Regions from separate parts of the Salinivibrio sp. PR919 genome, predicted to be linked through region 2. Evidence: predicted binding sites of a transcription regulator. Region 2 holds the regulator's gene; the other holds the start of a gene.
The links. The regulator CRP, encoded in region 2, controls carbon source genes, mostly activating them, when cyclic AMP is high. The targets are predictions, from matches to a motif close to TGTGANNNNNNTCACA.
Positions count from the first base shown of each region.

Region 1: a site for CRP is predicted at 1,908-1,923, ahead of BZG83_RS07285 (CTP synthase). Genes of this name have one in related genera too.

Region 1 covers NZ_MUFL01000027.1:27,292-31,980, forward strand. Annotated here, with positions in the region: gene relA (GTP diphosphokinase) at 1-1,009, shown strand, start outside; gene mazG (nucleoside triphosphate pyrophosphohydrolase) at 1,058-1,867, shown strand; gene BZG83_RS07285 (CTP synthase) at 2,008-3,642, shown strand; gene eno (phosphopyruvate hydratase) at 3,720-4,689, shown strand, end outside.
Region 2 covers NZ_MUFL01000021.1:14,678-25,625, forward strand. Annotated here, with positions in the region: gene BZG83_RS05960 (phosphoribulokinase) at 21-890, shown strand; gene crp (cAMP-activated global transcriptional regulator CRP) at 1,142-1,774, shown strand; gene BZG83_RS05970 (hypothetical protein) at 1,903-2,769, shown strand; gene BZG83_RS05975 (DUF1338 domain-containing protein) at 2,821-3,615, opposite strand; gene astD (succinylglutamate-semialdehyde dehydrogenase) at 3,626-5,104, opposite strand; gene astA (arginine N-succinyltransferase) at 5,107-6,129, opposite strand; gene BZG83_RS05990 (aspartate aminotransferase family protein) at 6,159-7,376, opposite strand; gene BZG83_RS05995 (anthranilate synthase component II) at 7,669-8,244, opposite strand; gene BZG83_RS06000 (ExeM/NucH family extracellular endonuclease) at 8,342-10,681, opposite strand; gene trpS (tryptophan--tRNA ligase) at 10,881-10,948, opposite strand, start outside.

The DNA of each region.
Region 1 (4,689 bases), on a different contig from region 2:
GTATGCCTTTACGCCGCGTGGCGATGTGGTCGACCTGCCAAGCGGTGCGACGCCGCTCGACTTTGCCTACCACATTCACTCCGAAGTTGGCCATCGTTGCATTGGTGCCAAGGTAGAAGGACGCATTGTGCCTTTCACCTATCACTTGCAAATGGGGGATCAGGTTGAAATTATCACCCAAAAAGAGCCTAACCCCTCACGTGACTGGCTGAACCCAAGCTTAGGCTTTGTGAATTCGAGCCGAGCGCGGGCAAAAATCAATGCTTGGTTCCGCAAACAAGACAGAGATAAAAACATTGCCGCGGGTAAAGAAATTCTCGATACCGAACTACAAAAAATTGGCGGTGCCAGTAAAGATGCGAGTTTGGCGCTCAAGCGCTTCAATGTGAATTCACTGGAAGAGCTGTATGCGGGGGTCGGAAGTGGCGATCTGCGCATCAATCAGGTGGTTAATCACATTAACAGCCTGATCAACAAGCCAAGCTTGGAAGAAGAAGAGCAACAGTTGCTGGAAAAACTTCAGCAAAGTGAACAAAAAACCGTAGGTGGAAAAACCCATCGTGATGCGGTGGTGGTTGAAGGGGTTGATAACCTGATGACCCACCTCGCGCGTTGCTGTCAGCCGCTACCGGGTGATGACATTATGGGCTTTGTGACCCAAGGACGTGGTATTTCAGTACACCGTGCGGATTGTGAGCAACTCAACGAACTTCGTCACCATGCGCCGGAGCGAATCATCGCCACCGTTTGGGGAAAAGGGCATGTCGGGCAATACCATGTGCGCATTCGCTTATCCGCCAATGAACGTACCGGGTTAGTCAAAGACATTAATACCGTGCTCAGTAATGAAAAAGTCCGCGTTGCGGGCATGCAAAGCCGCGTCGATTACAAAAAGCAGATGTCTATCATGGACTTTGATTTAGAGATTTCCGATCTCGACACGCTTAGCCGAATTGTGAATCGGTTGGAGCAAGTCAAGGATGTGGTAGAGGCCAAACGACTCAGATAAACATCACGCCCTGTTATCGACAGGGCGTTTTTTTAAGGATAACGAAGTATGGCGTCGATTGACGATTTACTGACTATCATGGCGACCTTGCGCGACCCACAAAAAGGGTGCGATTGGGACAAAGCCCAAACCTTTGCCTCTATCGTGCCTCACACGCTCGAAGAAGCCTACGAAGTGGCCGATGCCATTGAGCGTGAACACTGGTCGGACCTAAAAGATGAATTAGGCGATTTACTCTTTCAAATAGTGTTCTACAGTCAATTGGGACGCGAGCAAAATCGCTTTGATTTTGATGCCGTCGTGGGGGCGATTTGTGACAAGCTCACCCGTCGTCACCCGCATGTCTTTGGGTCTAAAGACAGCCAAGGTGAACCGCTGCACGGCCCTGACTGGGAAGGGATTAAAGCGCAGGAGCGTGCCGACAAGGCGGCGTCAGAACAACCCACTAGCGTATTAGACGGCGTTACGTTAGGCCTTCCCGCACTGGTGCGTGCGCACAAACTGCAAAAGCGTTGTGCGCGAGTGGGGTTTGATTGGGATGCGGTAGCGCCGGTGCTCGATAAAGTGCGCGAAGAAATTGCCGAGGTTGAGCAAGAACTGGCAATCACGCCGGTAGACCCCGCGCGGGTGGAAGAAGAAATCGGCGATTTATTATTTTCGGTGGTGAATCTGGCACGCCACGTAGGCACGGATGCGGAATCCGCGTTGCGTAACGCGAATCAAAAATTCGAACGACGTTTCCGTCAAGTTGAAACTCAATTACGCAATGATGAAAAAAATATTCAAGAATGTCAGTTAGATGAACTGGAATCGGCGTGGCAACAGGTCAAAAAGCAGGAAAAAAGCAACACGCTGTAAGTTTCATCATTGATTTGCGACAAATAAAAACAGTATGGTGTGTGATAGTTTTCACGTTGTGGGAGTGAGTGGGGTCTGGTATCATGACTTCCCGTCCAGATTTCCATTAATTTCCTCTAAATCCAACTCTCAGGTTTAGCATGACGACGAATTACATTTTTGTTACGGGCGGTGTTGTATCCTCCCTCGGTAAGGGTATTGCTGCAGCCTCATTGGCAGCCATTCTTGAAGCGCGTGGCCTCAACGTCACCATCATGAAACTCGACCCTTATATCAACGTGGATCCAGGGACAATGAGCCCTACCCAGCACGGGGAAGTATTCGTCACGGAAGACGGCGCCGAGACCGACCTTGACCTCGGTCACTACGAGCGCTTTATCCGCACCAAAATGACCAAGCGTAATAACTTTACCTCTGGTCGCGTATACGCGGATGTTCTGCGCAAAGAGCGCCGCGGAGATTACCTGGGAGCCACCATTCAGGTGATTCCACACATCACTAACTCGATCAAAGACCGTATCATCGCCGGTGGTGAAGGTCACGACGTGGTGATCGTGGAAATTGGCGGCACTGTCGGTGATATTGAATCACTGCCATTCCTTGAAGCGATTCGCCAACTGACCGTGGAAGTCGGTCGTGAGCGTGCGATGTTTATGCATCTTACCTTGGTGCCATACTTGGCAGCGGCGGGTGAAGTGAAAACCAAGCCTACCCAGCACTCGGTAAAAGAGCTTCTATCAATTGGTATCCAGCCGGATGTCCTTGTTTGCCGTAGTGAGCGTCCAATTCCAGCCAATGAGCGTGCAAAAATTGCACTGTTCTGTAACGTACCAGAGAAAGCGGTTATCACCATGAAGGATGTGGATTCAATCTACAAAATTCCTTCATTGATTCGCTCTCAAGGGCTGGACGACTTGGTTTGTCAGCGCTTTGGTATCCAAGCGCCAGAAGCCGACCTGTCTGAATGGGAACAAGTCATTTACGAAGAAGCCAATCCAATGGGCGAAGTCACCATTGGTATGGTGGGTAAGTACATCGAACTGCCTGACGCGTATAAATCTGTCAACGAAGCGCTGAAGCATGGCGGATTGAAAAATCGTCTGACTGTCAACATCAAGTATGTTGACTCACAAGATCTCGAAACCCGCGGCACTGAGCTGCTCGATGGTTTAGATGCGATTTTGGTTCCGGGTGGTTTTGGCGATCGCGGCGTCGAAGGCAAAATCCTTGCCGCACAATATGCGCGTGAAAACAAAGTGCCTTATCTTGGCATTTGTTTAGGCATGCAAGTGGCGTTAATTGAGTACGCCCGTAATGTTGCTGGGATGGAAGGAGCTAACTCCACCGAATTCAGCAAAGACAGCAAATACCCAGTGGTGGGACTGATCACCGAGTGGGTCGATGAAGAAGGTAACGTGGAAGAGCGTAGCGAATCCTCTGATTTGGGCGGCACCATGCGTCTAGGCGCACAGCTTTGCCACCTGTCTGAAGGGTCTAAAGCGCATCAGCTATATGGCAACACTCAAATCCACGAGCGCCATCGTCATCGCTATGAAGTGAATAACTTGCTGCGTCCACAATTGGAAAAAACCGGTCTACTTGTATCGGGCTTGTCGGCAGACAAGAAGCTGGTAGAAATCATCGAAAACCCAGCACATCCATGGTTTGTGGCCTGTCAGTTCCACCCAGAGTTCACCTCGACTCCTCGCGACGGCCACCCGCTATTCGCTGGGTTCGTTGCGGCTGCAGGTAAAAAGCAGCGCGGTGAGCTATAACACAAATGTGAAGCGGTAGTCCTGACGGGCGGCCGCTTTTTATTTTTTGAATACAATGACAGACGAGAGGAATCACAATGTCTAAGATCGTTAAAGTTCTAGGTCGTGAAATTATCGATTCACGCGGTAACCCAACTGTAGAAGCAGAAGTACACTTGGAAGGTGGCTTTGTTGGTATGGCGGCAGCGCCATCAGGTGCGTCTACCGGTTCTCGTGAAGCACTAGAGCTGCGTGACGGTGACAAGTCACGTTTCATGGGTAAAGGCGTACTGAAAGCGATTGAAGCGGTTAACGGCCCAATCGCAGAAGCACTGCTAGGTAAAGACGCGAAAGCCCAAGCTGACATCGATCAGGTGATGATCGACCTTGACGGCACTGAGAACAAATCTAAGTTCGGTGCTAACGCGATCCTAGCGGTTTCTCTGGCTAACGCAAAAGCAGCTGCGGCAGCGAAAGGCATGCCTTTGTTTGAGCACATCGCTGAACTAAACGGCACTGCGGGTCAGTTCTCAATGCCTCTACCAATGATGAACATCCTCAACGGTGGTGAGCACGCGGACAACAACGTTGATATCCAAGAGTTCATGATCCAACCTGTTGGTGCGAAAACCCTGAAAGAAGCACTGCGCATTGGTGCGGAAGTATTCCACAACCTAGCCAAAGTTCTGAAGGCCAAAGGCCTAAGCACTGCGGTTGGTGACGAAGGTGGTTTCGCGCCTAACCTAGAGTCAAACGCTGCTGCGCTTGCTGCGATCAAAGAAGCGGTTGAGAAAGCAGGCTACGAGCTAGGTAAAGACATCACCCTAGCGATGGACTGTGCTGCGTCTGAGTTCTATGACAAAGAGCAAGGCATCTACAACATGAAGGGTGAAGGTAAAACCTTTACTTCAGAAGAGTTTAACCACTACCTGGCGAAACTGGCTGAAGAGTACCCAATCGTGTCTATCGAAGACGGCCTAGACGAGTCAGATTGGGATGGCTTTAAGCACCAAACTGAACTGCTGGGTGACAAACTTCAGCTAGTCGGTGATGACCTGTTCGTAACCA
Region 2 (10,948 bases):
GATCAATGACAGGGCTCGTCATGTCGGCTAAACACCCAATCATCGCTGTGACCGGTTCATCTGGCGCAGGCACAACCACGACCTCCGAAGCGTTTCGCAAGATGTTCAATATGATGAACATCAAAGCCTCTTGGTTAGAGGGCGATAGCTTTCACCGCTTCACGCGGCCAGAGATGGATGTTGAGATCCGTAAAGCACGTGAACAAGGTCGTCATATTAGCTACTTTGGCCCCACGGCCAACGACTTCCCACGCCTTGAGCAATTTTTTAAAGAATATGGCGAACAAGGCACCGGCAAGTATCGTCGTTATCTACACACCTTTGATGAAGCCGTGCCTTATAATCAAATGCCGGGCACCTTCACTCCCTGGCAAGATCTGCCTGAAAATACCGACGTATTATTTTATGAAGGCTTGCATGGCGGAGTGGTGGATGGTGACGTCAATGTCGCCCAACATGTTGATTTACTGATCGGCATGGTGCCTATCGTTAACTTGGAGTGGATTCAAAAGTTTGTCCGCGATACGCGCGACCGCGGCCATTCCCGCGAGGCCGTTACGGACTCCATTGTGCGTTCCATGGACGATTACTTGCACTATATTACGCCGCAGTTTTCTCGCACGCATATTAACTTCCAACGCGTCCCAACCGTAGATACATCTAACCCGCTGAATGCAAAAGGGATCCCGTCACTCGACGAAAGTTTTGTCGTGATCCGCTTTCGTGGCATGAAGAACGTCGATTTTCCTTATTTACTGCAAATGATCAGTGGCGCCTTTATGTCTCGGCACAACACGCTGGTCGTGCCCGGCGGTAAAATGGGATTTGCGATGGAGCTGATTATTCGCCCCTTGATCCAACAGTTGATTGAGAAAGGCAAGATAGGTTAAGCGCCGTAGCGCACTTAACGTGTATTACTTCTCAGGTCGTGATCTTAGCCACATTTTTGCCGAATTTTTAGGCGGTTGGCTTAGATCAAAATCAAGAAATCCAGATAGAAAAAAGATACACTCTTGTTAACATACAGTGAGCTTGTAGCCTGCGCCAAGACCTCGTATTCTGTGCATTGGACTGATGGGTTTCCATTCAGACAAAGACAGGACGTCGTTGCCGGGCAACACATGCAGAGGAAATAAGTTATATGGTTCCAGGAAAACCTCAAACAGACCCTACACTCGAGTGGTTCCTTTCACATTGTCATATTCACAAGTACCCGTCCAAAAGTACTCTGATCCATGCAGGGGAAAAGGCGGAGACCTTGTACTACATCGTGAAAGGTTCTGTGGCCGTACTAATCAAAGATGAAGAAGGCAAGGAGATGATCCTGTCTTACCTTAACCAAGGTGACTTCATCGGCGAACTTGGTCTGTTCGAAGAGGACCAAGAGCGCACCGCATGGGTACGTGCGAAATCACCTTGCGAAGTGGCAGAAATTTCATTCAAGAAATTCCGCCAGCTGATCCAAGTTAACCCAGACATTTTGATGCGTCTCTCCTCTCAGATGGCGCGTCGCCTGCAAGTGACCAGCCAGAAAGTGGGAGACCTTGCCTTCCTGGACGTGACCGGCCGCATTGCACAAACCCTACTGAACTTGGCGAAGCAACCTGACGCCATGACTCACCCTGACGGCATGCAAATCAAGATCACGCGTCAGGAAATCGGTCAAATTGTTGGCTGTTCGCGTGAGACGGTTGGGCGTATCCTTAAAATGCTGGAAGAGCAGAATCTTATCTCAGCTCACGGTAAAACCATTGTGGTTTACGGCACACGCTAATCCTCGCGTGTTGCGATAAAACCGGCGCTTTTGCGTCGGTTTTTTATTTTTATTGACTGGAAACTCATTACCTAAGTTCTACACTTCAAAAACGACCCATCTAACAACTGATTAACAGGATGTCGTTTATGAGAAGCTTACGTCACACCCTTGCTGCATTGCTACTCGCGGCGGTTTCTTCAACTGCTGCGGCGAATATCACCATTGTCCACCCAGAACCACGGGCTGGCTCTGCCCTCGATTTATACGCTATCGACTTGATTGAGTTTTTAGCGGAAAAATCGGGTGAGTCTGTCACGTTACAGGCCTTTCAAGGCCAAATTGGCTCTCAGTCTCGTAAAGTAGAAATGCTGAAACAAGGACGACTGACGGTAGATTGGCTCGGGGCCGACCGTACCCTTGAGTCAGAGTTACTTCCCATCCGTTATCCAGTTTTTCGGGGTCTCTTAGGCCATCGCTTGTTCATTACTAATCAAGCCACCGAACCCAAGCTTGCACAAATCAGTGACCAAGCAGGGCTCAATAATCTGACCATGATCCAAGGGCAAGGCTGGGCCGATGTGAAGGTCTTGCAGTCAGCGGGATTTCGGGTTCGAGAAATTTCAAGCTTTGAGAATATCTTTAAAGCCGTCGATACCGGACGGGCAGACCTCTTCCCGCGTGCGCTTATCGAACCTTTTAGCGAACTGGCAGAGCGACCTCAATATGCAAATCTGTTGGTCGATCCGCACTTAATGCTGATCTATCGCTTCCCGATGTTCTTGTTTGTATCGCCCCAAAACCCAGAGGTGGCGACCATGCTCAATGATGCCTTTGCGGCCGCCTATCAAGACGGATCCTTCATCGAATTTTTTGAGAATGCGCCTCTGGTAAAAGAGACCTTTGAGAAAGCCAATATTGGTGAGCGCACCTTTATTCGCGTCGACAACCCACATCTGAGTAATGAAACTCAGGCGATTGACGATAAATTCTGGCTCGATATTGAAAGTCGCTAAACACAGCCACCCAAAAAAGGAGAGCATCGCTCTCCTTTTCTTCTCTCGCCACTATTGATGCGTACTTTCAAAGATTTTATCAGCCGAGGCGGCGACAAAACCTTGATAAAGTTCACCGTCCGGAAGCGGATACCGTTTCGCAAACTCGTAGAACCCCCCCGGAATATCATGGCGTGCATCGCTAAATTGCACCGGCACGCGATCAGCCATCGTCGAGGATTGCTCCAAAAAGACTGATGCATCCCCTTTGACCTCCCCGCCAGATTCGTTAATGGTAAAACCATTTTGGCGCAAGGTATCGTTAACCGCTTGACAGCTATCATGGTTGTTCAGCTGATTCACGCTGACGGTAAAGTGGTTCGCCCCATAGCCATGCGCTGCCACCCAAGCTGCATATTCACTTTCATCCGCTAACGTCTTGTAGGTTTGCCAATCCAACTCCCACAAACGTCCTTGATGAAGAAAATCGCTCCCTTTCAGCGCATCATCGTCTACATTCGCCACTAAGTCGCGCACGATGGATTGCAATGTTGTCGAGCATTGGCCCACCATCAATTCACTAATAAACACTTTCGGCATCAAAGGGTCGGGATGCTCGTAGTGACGTGCGTTGAGCTTCTTCGCTTCAAAGGTGTACTCACCTTTCGGTTCATAGCCCAACGCAATAAAAGGACGGGCAAGCTTGTCCAGCCCTACATTAGGCAGTGCAAAGGTGCGCAGTGCAATGTGATCATTGATCAGGGGTTGGCCTTCTTCGAGCAACCCATGCACTTTCTGCGCAGAAGGGCAAAGACGCTGGGTGTAGTCTTGCCACAGTCTGTCAAATAACGCTTGGCAACTATCCATGTTGTTCTCCTTAATCAAGAGGCGTGATCCCCGGCGCAAAGCTCTCGGGCAAGGTGACCTGCTCGCCTTCCATCGATGCCATAGGGTAGGCACAATAATCGGCGGCATAATAAGCACTTGGACGCAGGTTACCCGACGCGCCCGGACCACCAAATGGTGCATCCCCACTGGCACCGGTCAATTGACGGTTACGGTTTACAATACCGGCGCGAATATGGTCAAGGAAGTATTGCCATTCACCATCGTCGTCACTGATAAGGCCTGCCGATAAGCCGTAGCGGGTATCATTCGCTTTCGTCAATGCATCGGCCATATCGGTGTAACGCTGCACCTGCAATAAAGGACCGAAGTATTCTTCATCGGGTAACTCGGCGATCCCGCTAACATCAATGATCCCCGGCGAGATCACGGCATCATGGCGATGTTCACAAGCGACGACTGGCTTGCCACCGAGATCGATCAGTTTTTGCTGAGTGGCTAAGATCCCTTCGGCTGCCGCCACAGAGATCTGTGCGCCCATAAAGGGCGCCGGATCATCGAATTGGCCGCCCACACGGATCGTTTTAGTCCACGCTGCCAAGCGCGCCAAGATCTTGTCACCCACCTCCCCTTTAGGAAGAAGCAAACGACGTGCACACGTACAACGCTGACCGGCACTGAGGTAAGCCGATTGAATAATGGTATAAACCGTGGCATCCACACCACTATGTTTATCACTGATAACCAGTGGGTTATTGCCCCCCATTTCCAATGCCAGCATTTTGTCCGGTTGGCCGGCAAACTGGCGATGGAGGATGTGTCCGGTGTTGGCACTCCCGGTAAATAGAAGGCCATCAATACCTCGCGCTTGTGCTAGCGCTTCGCCGGTATCACGACCCCCTTGCACCAAGTTAATCAGCCCAGCAGGTAGACCGGCTTCTAACCAGTAGCCAAGGGTTTGTTCAGCCACTTTAGGCGTCAGTTCGGATGGCTTGAAAACCACACTGTTTCCGGCCAATAGTGCCGGGACAATATGGCCATTAGGCAAGTGACCGGGGAAATTATACGGCCCAAACACTGCCATCACACCAAGGGGACGATGCCGCAGTACAGCTTGCGTACCATTGACGTCTTTTTCCCGCGATCCTGTACGTTCATGGTAAGCGCGCAGCGAAATGGCAATTTTACCCACCATGGCGCCCACTTCGGTTTTGGTTTCCCAAAATGGCTTACCGGTTTCTTCAGCGATGGTACGCGCCAGATCGTCGGTATTGGCTTTCACAATTTCAGCGAAGCGTTCTACCAAGGCTTGGCGCTCGGCAAAATCGGTATTCCGCCAAGTAAGAAAGGCTTGTCGTGCCGCGCTTACCGCTTGTTCAACCTGCGGTTTCGTGGCTTCATTGCCTTGCCAAATACAACGGCTATCAAAAGGGTTTAGCGAAGTCATGACGTCGCCTTCACCCGGCGTCCATTCACCATTGATCAAATGGCCTGCGGTTTGATGTGTCATCCTTACTCCTCCATCGCGATCAAACGGAGTCGATCGCCGTCTTTAACTTGCAGCGCTTCGGCAACCTCTGGCGCAATCACAACGTGATTGGTTTCCGGATCAAGTGCCGCTTTCGCCGCAGTCGCGCGGAAGCCCGCAAAATCGGTATTCGAAATTAAGTAGTGCTGAGCACTGCTATGCTCACGCACGCTAGCCGTCGCATTAAATGAATGGCGGACCGATTCGATATTGTGGCGCAAACACTCGACCGTTGGACCGGCATCAAAGATGTCCACATATCCTCGGCATGAAAAGCCTTCTTTCTCCAACAGACGCAGTGCTGGCCGTGTTTTCGGGTGCACTTGTCCAATCACAGCACGCGCTTCTTCACTCAACAGACTGACGTAAATCGGCAACTTAGGCATTAAGTCGGCAATAAACCCTTTCGCACCGATACCGGTTAGGTAATCGGCCAAAGTAAAGTCAATCGAAAAGAAGTTGTCCTTAAGCCACTGCCAGAACGGCGAATTGCCATCATCATCAGACACGCCACGCATTTCGGCAAAAATCACATCCGCAAAGCGCTCAGGAAACTCAGCGAGCATCAAGAAGCGACACTTGGAAAGCAGTTTACCGTTGAGGCCACCTCGAAACTCAGGACGCAAAAACAGGGTGCAAATTTCCGTCGCTCCGGTGTAGTTGTTACCAAACGTCAGCACTTCAACAATGTTATGGACATTGAGCTTGCGCGATGAGTGCACCACTTTAGTTAAGTGATAACTATAAAAGGGGCTATCGAGGCCGATTGCCGCCTCGATCCCCGTGGTGCCCGCAACCTCACCTGTTTCGGTATCTTCGGCCACCATCAGGTAGCCTTCCATGCCAGGGCTAGTGACGTGCTTGGCAAAGCTTTCTAGCGAATTGTTGATACGTCCTTGTAGCAAATCGGCATCAACCGGCAATGAGGTAAATCCATGACCGGACTCTTCCGCACACAACATCAGTGCATCAAAATCTGACGCACGGATAGGCCGAATAACTAACATCTCAAATCCCTCCGAGTGTAAAGGCCGCCTTATGCAGCAACGACCTTCGCAATAGCACGATCAAGGCGCGCCATACCTTCTTCAATATCCGCTTTGGTAATCACCAATGATGGGGTGAAACGCACCACATTCGGGCCCGCGACCAGCACCAGCAAGCCTTCCTCACCGGCCGCCACTAAGATGTCTCGCGCACGCCCTTCCCACTCCTTGTTGAGTGCCGCGCCAAGCAACAAACCTTTACCGCGCACTTCACTGAAGATGCCGTATTTATCGTTGATCGCTTCTAGACCATCGCGGAACCACTGTTCGCGCTCAATAACACCGTCAAGAACCTCGGGTTTGGTCACTTCGTCCACCACCGCTTCTGCGACCGCACATGCCAAGGGGTTACCGCCATAGGTTGAGCCATGCGTCCCCGGTTTCATGTGTGCCGCTAGGGCTTCGGTGGTCAACATGGCACCAATCGGGATCCCCCCACCCAGTGACTTAGCGGTGGCTAAGATATCGGGAGCGACGCCCGATTGTTGATACGCATAGAAGGTGCCCGTACGGCCATTACCGGTTTGCACTTCATCGAAGATCAGCAAGGCATTGTGTTTGTCACACAGCTCACGTACACCTTCCAAGAAACCCGGCTCTGGAGGAATAATGCCGCCTTCACCTTGCAGTGGCTCCATCATCACCGCACAAGTGCGATCGGAGATATGATCAGCCAGCGCTGCTAAGTCATTGTATGGCAGGTGGGTAATATCACCCGGCTTAGGACCAAAACCGTCAGAATAAGCAGGTTGACCGCCCACGGTGACCGTGAAGAAGGTGCGACCATGGAAACCTTTGCTAAACGCAATGATTTCGCTTTTGTGCTCGCCGTGTTCTTCTTTTGCCCAGCGGCGCGCCAACTTTAGCGCTGCTTCGTTCGCTTCGGCGCCAGAGTTTGCGTAGAAAACACGATCCGCAAATGACAACTCAGTGAGGCGCTTTGCAAGACGCAATGCAGGTGCATTCGTCATGACGTTGCTTAAGTGCCAAAGCTTTTGAGCTTGCTCAGTCAACGCATCCACCATGACGGGATGACAATGGCCCAAACAGCTCACCGCAATCCCACCCGCAAAGTCGACGTACTCTTGCCCTTCTTGGTCCCAAATGCGGGAGCCTTTGCCGTGATCTGGGATCATGGGCATCGGGTTGTAGCAAGGTACCATCACTTCATCAAAGAGTTTACGTTCTACTTTTTTGTCCATCGTCATCACTCAATCCTTCTGTGTTTTTTCCATGACGCATAGTATTTACATTCTTTTAACCGCGGCAATAGCAGATTATTTTTTCTTTTCAGCAGAATAACAAATACCATGCAAATTAGAGATATAGTTATGCACAAAGTGTGAGGCGAAAGAAGCGCCTAATCAGCAAGGCTGAGATGCCTGTAAGGCATGAGTGGTGCGGGATGACGGTGATGGCTGCATAAGGTTGCAGCCACTGATAATCACGTCAGAAAAAACGAAATGTGAAAATAGTGATAAAGATCGCTATTTTTTGTAACTATTGCTGTAAGAAATTCGCCAGTAAGTCATGGCCGTGTTCAGTCAAAATGCTCTCCGGATGGAATTGTACCCCCTCAATTGGCAGGGTTCGGTGCTTCAATCCCATAATGATTTGGCGACCATCGGGCTCAGTGGTGGTCGCTGTCACGGTCAAACAATCAGGCAGGGTTTGCGGGTCAACCACCAACGAGTGATACCGTGTGACGATAAACGGACTGGGTAAGCGGTTAAATACCCCTTGATGATCATGTTCGACCAACGACGTCTTACCGTGCATCACCGCATTGGCGCGGATCACCGACGCACCAAAGACCTGTGCAATGGACTGATGGCCAAGACACACGCCTAAAATCGGTATCTGTCCGGCAAAATGGCGAATGACCTCGAGAGAAATCCCCGCCTCATTCGGCGTACAAGGACCAGGAGAGATCACTAAATGGGAGGGCTCCATCGCCTCAATGTCTGCGATAGCCAACTCGTCATTGCGTTTAACACACACGTCCACGCCCAATTGGCAAAAGTACTGATAGAGGTTGTAGGTAAAGGAGTCGTAATTATCGATGATAAGAAGCACTGTGCTGCGCCATCCGATTGAAAACCGGAATGATGCTAACACAGTGCCTGACAAGCGTCATCCGCGGGCGGTGTTGCCACTGCCCGCAGTGATTAAATTAACGTAGTTGGCAACGGAAGCCGGTGTAACGGACCGACATGGGCTGACTCGCCGGCGCACTGCCACAATAGACGGGGATCAAACCCAGCGCTTTCACAGTGACCTCGATACGATCATCTTTATCAAGTTTCAGCCCTTTTACCAATGGGCTTTGCGTATCAAAGGTGCGTTGTGAGCGCCATTTCATCCAAGCGTGATCAGGACTTTTTTGTCCATTCAGCATCGGAATAATCGGCAAAATACTGCGGTTATTAATGGTAACCGATACAGGCACAACCGGATCCGGATACGCCAAAGACACAATCACAGGGTCATGATCTGACGAAGAGAACGGATTGGTCGATTTCACCAAATCCCCAGTGTAACGACGACCGTATTCAAACAAGGTGCTTTCGACCGAGTTGATGTGCCAGTCTTCCACACCGACGACTTTTTCCGCCAAGCTAGCGCTGGCGATGGCGTGGTCGAGACTCCCCAATTCACCCGAGTACGAGTAGGAATAGGCTTTATCACCCAATCGCGCCGTGGCGAGATTGATATAGCCCAGGCCTTTCTCTACCGCTTGTGCGGTCGGATGCATAGGTACACCGCGAATTTCCGTGCCTGCGGCTGTCATGATATCGCGCTGATTCGGCTGACGTTGGTAGTCGGTTAATACACGGACCGGATCTTCTTTCGCGTACGCATTGAGATCGCCAAGGATCAATACGTCTCCATCCAGCTGCTGCAGACGATCGCGTAATGTCACTGCCGCGGAGACACGGAAAGCATTACAATGTCCTTGTAAATCTGCGGTATCCGTCTCGAATTCACCCGCGATCCAATCTTCATAACAGCCTGATCCTTTCGACTTAAAGTGGTTAACCACAATATGTAACGGCTCGCCATTAATGCTAAACGCTTGCAGCAGGCTGTCGCGTTGATACTTATTAAGCTCGCGCGTTTCGCCCTCAGGGTTTTCACCACTTATATGCTGCTCGGGCATAGCAACCGCTTGTGCGTCACCGGCTAACGAGACTTTTGCAGGGCGGTAAATCATGCCGACCATGATCGCATCAGAGCCAAAAAACGCGCCCTGATTTTTCACCGCATCGCTAGGTTCAACAAACTGATAATGGTCTGCAGGATCCGCAAACTCTGCGTTGAGGTGGGTCACCAAATCGGCAATGGCGCTTCCAGCTTCAAACCCATTATTTTCAAGTTCCATCAAGCCAACGATATCAGCATCCATCGCGCGGAGGGCATTGACAATCTTGGTACGTTGGAGCTCAAACTCAGCGGCGGTTTTAGCGCCTCGGTTGCAACCACGCTTGGCGTCCGCATGGTCGCGATCTTTACAGGTGACATTTAAAGGGCCACCAATGGCGCTGGCACTGGTGAAATAGTTGAGTACGTTAAAGCTGGCGACTTTAATGTCGGTATTCGGTACCGTCGCGGGTGCATCTTGACGATCGTGAAGGTGTACAATGTCACCGGCGGTAATGGTGTTGGTCGCCACTAAACGGTACTGATCGTAGCTAAAGCCCATCACGCCAGACAAATGCTCAATACGATCGCCAATACGTAGATAGCCTTGCTCAGCGTCGAGTCCAGGGAAATAGGGAATTTGTCCATCTTTGGCTTTTTGATCACTTTCGATATAAAGCTGATTCGCCGCATTGTTCGCCGCAAGCGCTTTCGCTTCGTCGGTTAACGCTGGATAAAGTTGCGTGGGTTTAAATAAAGGAGTGCGGTGCGTTAACACCATATTGTTGCGAAACGCGTCGTAGTCAAAGCCAAAATTACGGGTGATCACCAGCTCACTGTCCGCGTCCATGGTCACATACATGCCTTCGTAACGCTCAAGTGCATCCTTTAACGACTCACCGTGATCCACACGAATGGCAGTCGGGGCCAACGGGCCATAATACGGGCCCTTAGCCACTTGATTATCGGTCACACCCAATTGCGTATGACCATAATACTCTTTGACCTTACCACTGGCACATAAGGTGTCACCGGGCTGCAAATTGAGAGCATCAGCGTCCCGCAAGTACACAAACAAGCCATCGGACGTGGCGCGATTGCCATCCCCTTGAGGATCTTGAATCCAAACCCCTTTATAAAGGCCTTGGGTCACCGCAGTGACCACACCTTGTACCGCATAGGTTTTATCGGAGCTGTATTTGCCCGCCGGGACCAATGGGCTGCGCTCACCGTCACCTTGGATCGCATAAATGGGCGTGGTGGGCGTCATACCGCACTGGTAGGTTTGCTCGAGGGGGGCTTTGGCGGCCGCGGGCATGGCGAGTCCCGCCATCATCAATGCTAGCGGCGACCACATCAGTGGCTTTTTCATACCTGTTCCTTCACGTAGTTTGAGTGATTACTCGAATTTCGCGCGCATTATTAACGATGGATACACAGAATGGCGTGATTTGGCTCGCATCAGAAACAGTTACTATTGATGGACTTATAAGAAGTGAGAGTTGGGTTCCGGTCTGATCAAAAAAGCAGCGGAATCGGCCGCTGCTTTTTTATACCGTCATATTCGTGTGCTACACGCGTGGAACAAAACCCACGGCGTCATACACTTTACGCAAGGTTTGCTGTGCGCGTGCCGATG